DNA from 2 places in the Pantoea sp. Lu_F5_004 genome. Region 1 is predicted to be linked to the other one. Evidence: predicted binding sites of a transcription regulator. Region 1 holds the regulator's gene; the other holds the start of a gene.

Region 1 (3,729 bases):
CCCGCTTCGCTGACCCGCCGCTGTCCCTGTGCTGAAAGTACCTGCTGCAGAAACGCGGCCACCAGCGGCGGCAAAGGTTTGCCGGGCGCTTTATTCACATAGAGATAGAGCGGGCGCGCCCAGGGATAGCGGCCACTGCGGATGGCATCGGCATCCGGGGTAATCGCCTGCCCCTGATCATTCATCACCGCCAGCATTTTTACGCCGCTGAGATGAAAGCCAAAACTGGCGTAGCCGATGCTGCGTGAATTACCGGCCACCGCCTGCACTACTGCGGCCGAACCGGGAAACTCCGCCACGTCGCTGCGAAAATCACCTTTGCACAGCGCCTGCTGCTTGAAGAAACCCCAGGTGCCGGAGGCGGAGTTACGTCCATAGCGCTGAATCGGCCGTTTGCTCCACTGCGCGCCGGTTAAGCCGAGATCGCCCCAGCGCAGCGGCACGCTGTGTGCGCCACACAGACGGGTAATCGAGAAGATGGCGTCGAGCTGACGCGGTTCAATCTGCTGCAGCGGATTGCGCTGATTCACCACCACCACCAGCGCATCCATAGCCACCGGAACCGCCAGCGGCGGATAGCCGTAGCGCGCCTCAAAGGCCTGGCGTTCATCTGCCTGCATCGGGCGGCTCATCGGACCGAGTTGTGCTGCACCTGCCGCCAGCGCGGTCGGCGCAGTAGAAGAGCCGGAGGCCTGAACCTGGACATTGACGCCCGGTGCCTGGCGACTGAAATCTTCGCCCCACAGCGTCATCAGATAGCCCAGCGTATCCGATCCGACGCTGCTGAGATTGCCGGAGAGCGCGCCGGGCTGAGCCAGTGCCAGGCCCGGCAGCAGAGTAATGATCAACAAAAGAAGGATGCGCATCAGGGAGATCCGGCAGCAATTAATGAACGGCATTCTCCTGCATCACGCTGCTGACAATCAACCTCGCTGGCAGCGTAAAGGTAAAACAGGTCTCCTTGTGCGGCACGCTGGTGATATCGAGCCGGGCGTTATGGTGGCTCAGAGCATGTTTCACTATCGCCAGTCCCAGCCCGCTGCCGCCGGTCGCACGCGAACGGGCTTTATCGACCCGGTAGAAACGCTCGGTAAGACGCGGAATATGTTCTGAGGCGATGCCCGGCCCGTTATCGCACACCCGGAAAATGGCCCCCTGTTTGCCGCGCAGCCAGCTGATATCAATTCGCGTGCCATACGGTGTGTGGTTTACCGCGTTGTAAACCAGATTGGAGATGGCGCTGCGCAGCTGTTCATCGTTGCCGAACACTTTCAGATGGGGATCGGTATGGAAATGGATGTCGTGACGGCCGCCACTCAGCGTTGCCGCCTCATGCTGCAGCAGTTTCAGCATCACCGGCACATCGACCTTCTCTTTCAGATCGATTGCGGGCGCGGCTTCAATGCGCGACAGCGTAAGCAGCTGTTTGACCAGGCTGTCCATGCGGCGCGTCTGCTCCGACATGGTGTGCAGCGCTTTGCTGCGCGAAGGCTCGCTCATCACCGAGTCGTTCATCATCTCCAGGTAGCCCTGCAGCACCGTGAGCGGTGTGCGCAATTCATGGCTGACGTTGGCAAAGAAGTTGCGGCGCGCCCCTTCTAGCTGATGCATCTGCGTGACATCACGCGCCACCAGCAGCCACTGCCCTTCGCTGTAGGGCATGACGCGGAACTCCATGTGAAGTTTGTTGTTCAGCACCAGCGTCAGCGGCTTGTCGAAATCGCGCTGGCGAAGATAGCGGGAGAACTCCGGATAACGGAGCAGATTGAGGATGTTCTGGCCATTATCTTCCGGCCAGCGCAGACCCAGGTGCTGCTGCGCCAGGCCGTTACACCAGAAAATGGTGCCCTCTTCGGTAGTCAGGATCACCGCATCCGGCAGCGACTCGGCACCGCTGCGGAAACGCTTAATCAGATTGCCCAGTTCACGCCGTCGCCGCCGGTTGCGGAGCTGCATCTGGTAAAGACCATAAAACAGCGGTTCCCAGCTGGCACGCCCGGCCGGTGGCGTCATGGTGCGGTCGAGCCACAGCCAGTGCGACAGCCGCATCAGATTGTGAAAATGCCACAACAGCACCGTCAGCACGCTCAGTAGCAGCCACCAGGGCAGACCGCCGAACAGCAGGCCCAGCAGCACTGCGGGCAGACAGACCAGCAGCAGTTCTGTCAGTAATCTCTTCCAGGAGAGGCGTTCCAGCACGGTTAAGGCTCCGTTTAGTAGCGGGCAGAGAAACGATACCCTGTTCCGCGAACGGTTTGTACCATGCGATCGTGGCCGGACACTTCCAGCGCTTTACGTAAACGGCGGATGTGAACATCGACAGTACGATCTTCCACATACACATTGGTGCCCCAGACGTGGTTCAGCAGCTGTTCGCGGCTGTAAACGCGTTCCGGGTGGGTCATAAAGAAGTGCAGCAGCTTATATTCGGTGGGGCCCATCTCCAGCGGCGTGGTTTCGGACATCACGCGATGTGAGGAGGGATCCAGACTCAGCCCCTGCATCTCAATCACCTCTTCCACGGCCATCGGCGAAATACGGCGCATCACCGCTTTGATTCTCGCCATCAGCTCTTTAGGTGAAAAGGGTTTGGTAATGTAATCATCGGCACCTACTTCCAGGCCGCGCACCCGATCCTCCTCTTCGCCGCGCGCGGTGAGCATCATCACCGGGATATCGCGGGTCATCGCCTCGCGTTTCAGGTGCTTGATAAACTGAATACCGCTGCCACCGGGTAACATCCAGTCCAGCAAAATCAGATCGGGCCAGGGTTCAATCAGCTTGCCAACGGCGCTGTCATAATCTTCCGCCTCGATTGGCTGATAGTCGTTCTGCTCCAGAACAAAACACAACATTTCACGGATGGGGGCTTCATCCTCCACAACCAAAATGCGCTTAGCCATTATTACTCCTGCTGATTATGACGGATGTCACTGAGATTCGCGGCGCCATTATGCGTCAGATTTGTGACACTTTTATGAAAAACATAACCTGCCTGTAACCTCACTGGTAATCATTTATGACAGCGCAGCGACAATTTTTTGCTTTGGCCGCAGAGCCAGTATAATCGCCGGGCGAATCACAACGGCAGGGACTCATCATGCGCATCATTCATACTGCGGACTGGCATCTGGGGCAGTTCTTCTACAACAAAAGTCGGGCAGCCGAACATCAGGCGTTTCTCGACTGGCTGTTGATCCAGATTGAACAGCATCAGGTGGATGCGTTGATCATCGCAGGCGATCTGTTTGATACCGGTACACCGCCCAGCTACGCCCGCGAGATGTTCAACCGCTTTGTGGTGGCGCTGCAGCCCAGCGGCTGTCAGCTGATTGTGCTGGCGGGCAACCACGATTCCGTTGCTACGCTGAATGAGTCGCGTGAGCTGCTCGCCTGCCTCAATACCCGGGTGATCGCCACCCCGCAGGAGAAGGATGATGTGCTGCTGCTCAACACCCGCCAGGGCGAGCCGGGCGCGCTGCTGTGTGCGATTCCCTATCTGCGGCCGCGCGATATTCTGCGCAGCCGGGCGGGTCAGTCGGGACGCGACAAGCAGACCTCGCTGCTGGAAGCGATCGCCCACCACTATCATCAGCGTTTCACTGCCGCCCAGGCGCTGGGCCATGCACTGCCGATTATCGCCACCGGCCATCTCACCACCGTCGGCGTCAGCCAGAGCGATTCGGTGCGCGACATCTATATCGGGACGCTGGATGCCTTCCCGGCCAG
Region 2 (3,729 bases), 1.3 Mb from region 1:
TCGACACCGTGATTTTGCCGAAGGTGATGCCCAGCGCCATGATCATGCTGTTGAGCAGCATCAGGCCAAACGCCGGCCCGTTGCCGTTGACGCCGTGCGTCCAGATGCGCGAGATGTTCTCCCACAGGTGCGTGCCGGGCACCAGCGTCATCGGCACCTGATAGACTGCTTCGTTGTCCAGCGTCGCCGCCACAAAGGCGACATAGAGCGGAAACAGGATGGTGAGCACGCCCAGCACCAGCACGATGTGGCTGAAGAGATCCAGCCCGCGTCGATTCTCAATCATTGGTATTGCACCTTACGTTCAACAAAGCGGAACTGGAGCACCGTCAGCCCGATGACCAGCAGCATCAGCACCACCGACTGCGCAGCGGACGAGGAGAGATCCAGACCGGTAAAGCCTTCGCGATAGATTTTGTAGATCAGCGTGGTGGTCGCCTGCACCGGCCCGCCGCCGGTAGCGGCATCGATCACCGGGAAGGTATCGAAGAAGGCGTAGATCAGATTCACCACCAGCAGGAAGAAGCTGACCGGCGTAATCAGCGGCAGAGAGAGATTAAAGAAGCGACGCACCGGTCCGGCACCGTCAATCGCGGCGGCTTCCACCAGCGATTTGGGGATAGACTGGAGTGCGGCGAAGAAGAACAGGAAGTTGTAGCTCATCTGCTGCCAGATCGATGCCAGCACCACCAGGAACATCGCCTGACCGCTGTTTTGCGCATAGTTCCAGTTGTAGCCGATGTGGTTCAGCAGATAGCTGAACAGGCCCAGGCCAGGATTAAACAGGAACATCCACAGCACCGCGGCCACCACAGGCGCAACGGCGTAAGGCAGCAGCAACAGCGTCTGATAGAGACGGCGCAGCCGCACCACATAATCCACCAGCGCCGCCAGCAGCAGCGAGAACACCATGCCGAACACCGTGACCATGCCGCTGAATTTTATGGTGGTCCAGAACGAATCCAGATAGTAAGGATCGGCAAACAGCCGTCTGAAGTTTTCCAGCCCGACAAAGCTGCTGGAGATGCCAAAGGGATCGAGGCTTTGCAGCGAGTACCATAGCGCTTCACCGGCAGGCCAGAGAAAGAAGATGGCGGTAATCAGCAGTTGCGGCAGCACCAGAAGATAGGGCAACAGACTGGTGCGAAAGACCGGACGAGATGAAGACATGGCATACCTGGCGTCAAAGAGAGGGGCCAGCCTGAGCTGGCCCGCAAGGAGAGATTACTTCACCTGCTGCTGGAAGCGGCGCAGCAACTCATTACCGCGTTTCACTGCGTTATCCATCGCGTTCTGCGGCGATTGCTTGCCGGTCCAGACGCTTTCCAGCTCTTCGTCGATCACGGTACGAATCTGCGGCATATTGCCCAGACGCATGCCTTTGGTGAACGGCAGTGGCGGCTTGTTCATCATCTGACGGGTGGCGATATCCGCGCCCGGATTCTTATCGTAGAAGCCCTGCTGCTTAGTCAGCTCGTAGGCGGCGGTGGTAATCGGCAGATAGCCGGTTTTCTGGTGCCATTCCGCGGCTATTTCCGGTTTAGCGAGGAACTGCATAAACTCAGCCACACCTTTGTAGGTTGCGGCATCTTTGCCTTTCATCACCCACAGGCTGGCGCCGCCGATCAGGGCGTTCTGCGGCGCATTCGGCACGGTCTCGTCATACGGCATCATGCCAACGCCGAAGTTGAATTTGGCGTAATGACGGATATCAGCCAGCGAACCGGATGAGGCGGTGGTGATACCGCAGTCGCCGTTGTAGAACTTGGCGGTGGACTCATCTTTGCGGCCAAAGTAGGTGAAGTCCCCTTTCTTGTTCATCGCTTCCAGCAGCTCGATATGACGAACCAGTACCGGCTTGTTGAACTCCAGCACCGCATCAAGTCCGTCAAACCCGTTGTTTTTGGTCGCTACCGGCAGAGCGTGCCAGGCACTGAAGTTTTCAATCTGGATCCAGCCCTGCCAGCCGCTGGCGTAGCCACAGCTCATGCCCGATTTGCGCAGTGCGGCGGCATCCGTCGCCAGCTCCTGCCAGGTTTTCGGCGGCTGGTCCGGGTTCAGACCCGCTTTTTTAAAGGCGTCTTTGTTGTAGTAGAGCACTGGCGTCGAGCTGTTGAACGGCTGAGAGATCAGCTGACCTTTGCTGTCGCTGTAGTAGCCCGCCACCGTTGGCACGAACTGCTTTTCATCAAAGGGGATACCGGCGTCTTTGAAGACCTGATGCACCGGCACAATCGCCTGCGAGGCCATCATGGTCGCTGTACCGACTTCATAAACCTGCAGCACCGCAGGGGCTTTGCCGCTGCGCACTGCCGCAATCCCTGCTGCCAGGCTCTGCTCGTAGTTACCTTTGTAGGTCGGAACAATTTTGTAATCGGGATGCGTCTGGTTAAAACGCTGTGCCAGCGAATCCACTTCTTTGCCTAGCTCGCCTTCCATAGAGTGCCAGAAAGGGATCTCAGTGGCGGCCATGGCATGGCTGCTGAGCGTCAGACCGAGCAGCACGCTCATCAGGCTACGACGAAAGGTAACGACGGACATAGAATTTTCCTGTGCAGGTAAATACGCGTGAAATCACGGATTTCTGTTTCGCGAAGTAACATGACACGGGGAAATGAAGGATTAATAACAGAAAGATGACAGCCGGGTGACAGACTGAATAGCGGAAAAGAAGACGCTGGCAGCGCAGCGGTAACGCGTCACCGCTGCCAGGTTTTGGTTACATAATTTGCAGAGCGTCTGGGCAGTAAAAAAGCCCGCAGCGGGTTTTCACTTCACCAAACGCAAAAGACGATGGCGGCCCCTCTAACACCGACACTCAAGGCCGTCGGCGGCGCAGGCAGGTTGCGGGCGGACAGCGCGCAGCCACCGGAGCGTACACGTAGTACGTGAGGATGGCGAGCACTGCCCAACCGCAACCTGGCAAGCAAGCCAGGCCTCTGAATGTTAAGCTCCGAGGTATGCGCTGCGGACGGCTTCGTTGGAAAGGAGTGCTGCACCTGTGTCTTCGAGCACCACATGCCCGTTCTCCAGCACATAGCCCCTATCCGCCAGCTTCAGCGCCTGATTCGCATTCTGCTCCACCAGGAAAATCGTCATTCCCTCGCTGCGCAGCTGCTCAATGGTGTCGAAGATCTGCTGAATAATGATTGGTGCCAGTCCCAGCGACGGTTCATCCAGCAACAGCAGGCGCGGCTGACTCATCAGCGCACGGCCAATCGCCAGCATCTGCTGTTCGCCGCCCGACATCGTCCCGGCGCGCTGGATTTTACGCTCCTCCAGACGCGGGAAGAGTTCATAAACGCGCTTGATCCGCGTCAGGTAGTCCGGACGGCTGGCAAAAAAGCCCCCCATCGCCAGGTTCTCTTCTACCGTCATGCGCGAAAAGACCCGCCGGCCTTCCGGCACGATGGCGATCGCTTCACGCATAATGCGTGAGGTTTGCCAGTCGGTAATGGTTTTGCCATCAAAGGTAATGGTGCCCTGCGTCGCGCGCGGTTCGCCGCATAGCGTACCCAGCAGCGTGGTTTTTCCGGCACCGTTAGCGCCAATCAGGGTGACGATTTCGCCCTGATTGATATAGAGGCTGACGTTGTGCAGCGCCTGAATTTTGCCGTAGTGGGCGCTGACGTTCTCAATGGTTAACATCGCATTTGCCATCTCAGGCCTCTCCTAAATAGGCACGAATGACATCCGGGTTATTACGAATCTCTTCCGGCGTTCCGTTAG

Evidence for each region. The regulator PhoB, encoded in region 1, activates phosphate uptake and scavenging genes when phosphate is short. The targets are predictions, from matches to a motif close to CTGTCATAAAACTGNCNNAT.
Region 2: the regulator PhoB is predicted to act here: its motif matches at 2,635-2,654, upstream of ugpB (sn-glycerol-3-phosphate ABC transporter substrate-binding protein UgpB).

Annotation. Positions count from the first base shown of each region.
Region 1 is NZ_CP194946.1:3,124,081-3,127,809, forward strand. Features, by position in the region: gene ACR8BN_RS14630 (PstS family phosphate ABC transporter substrate-binding protein) at 1-866, opposite strand, end outside; gene phoR (phosphate regulon sensor histidine kinase PhoR) at 886-2,199, opposite strand; gene phoB (phosphate response regulator transcription factor PhoB) at 2,214-2,903, opposite strand; gene sbcD (exonuclease subunit SbcD) at 3,101-3,729, shown strand, end outside.
Region 2 is NZ_CP194946.1:362,232-365,960, reverse strand. Features, by position in the region: gene ugpE (sn-glycerol-3-phosphate ABC transporter permease UgpE) at 1-286, opposite strand, end outside; gene ugpA (sn-glycerol-3-phosphate ABC transporter permease UgpA) at 283-1,170, opposite strand; gene ugpB (sn-glycerol-3-phosphate ABC transporter substrate-binding protein UgpB) at 1,225-2,541, opposite strand; gene livF (high-affinity branched-chain amino acid ABC transporter ATP-binding protein LivF) at 2,947-3,660, opposite strand; gene livG (high-affinity branched-chain amino acid ABC transporter ATP-binding protein LivG) at 3,662-3,729, opposite strand, start outside.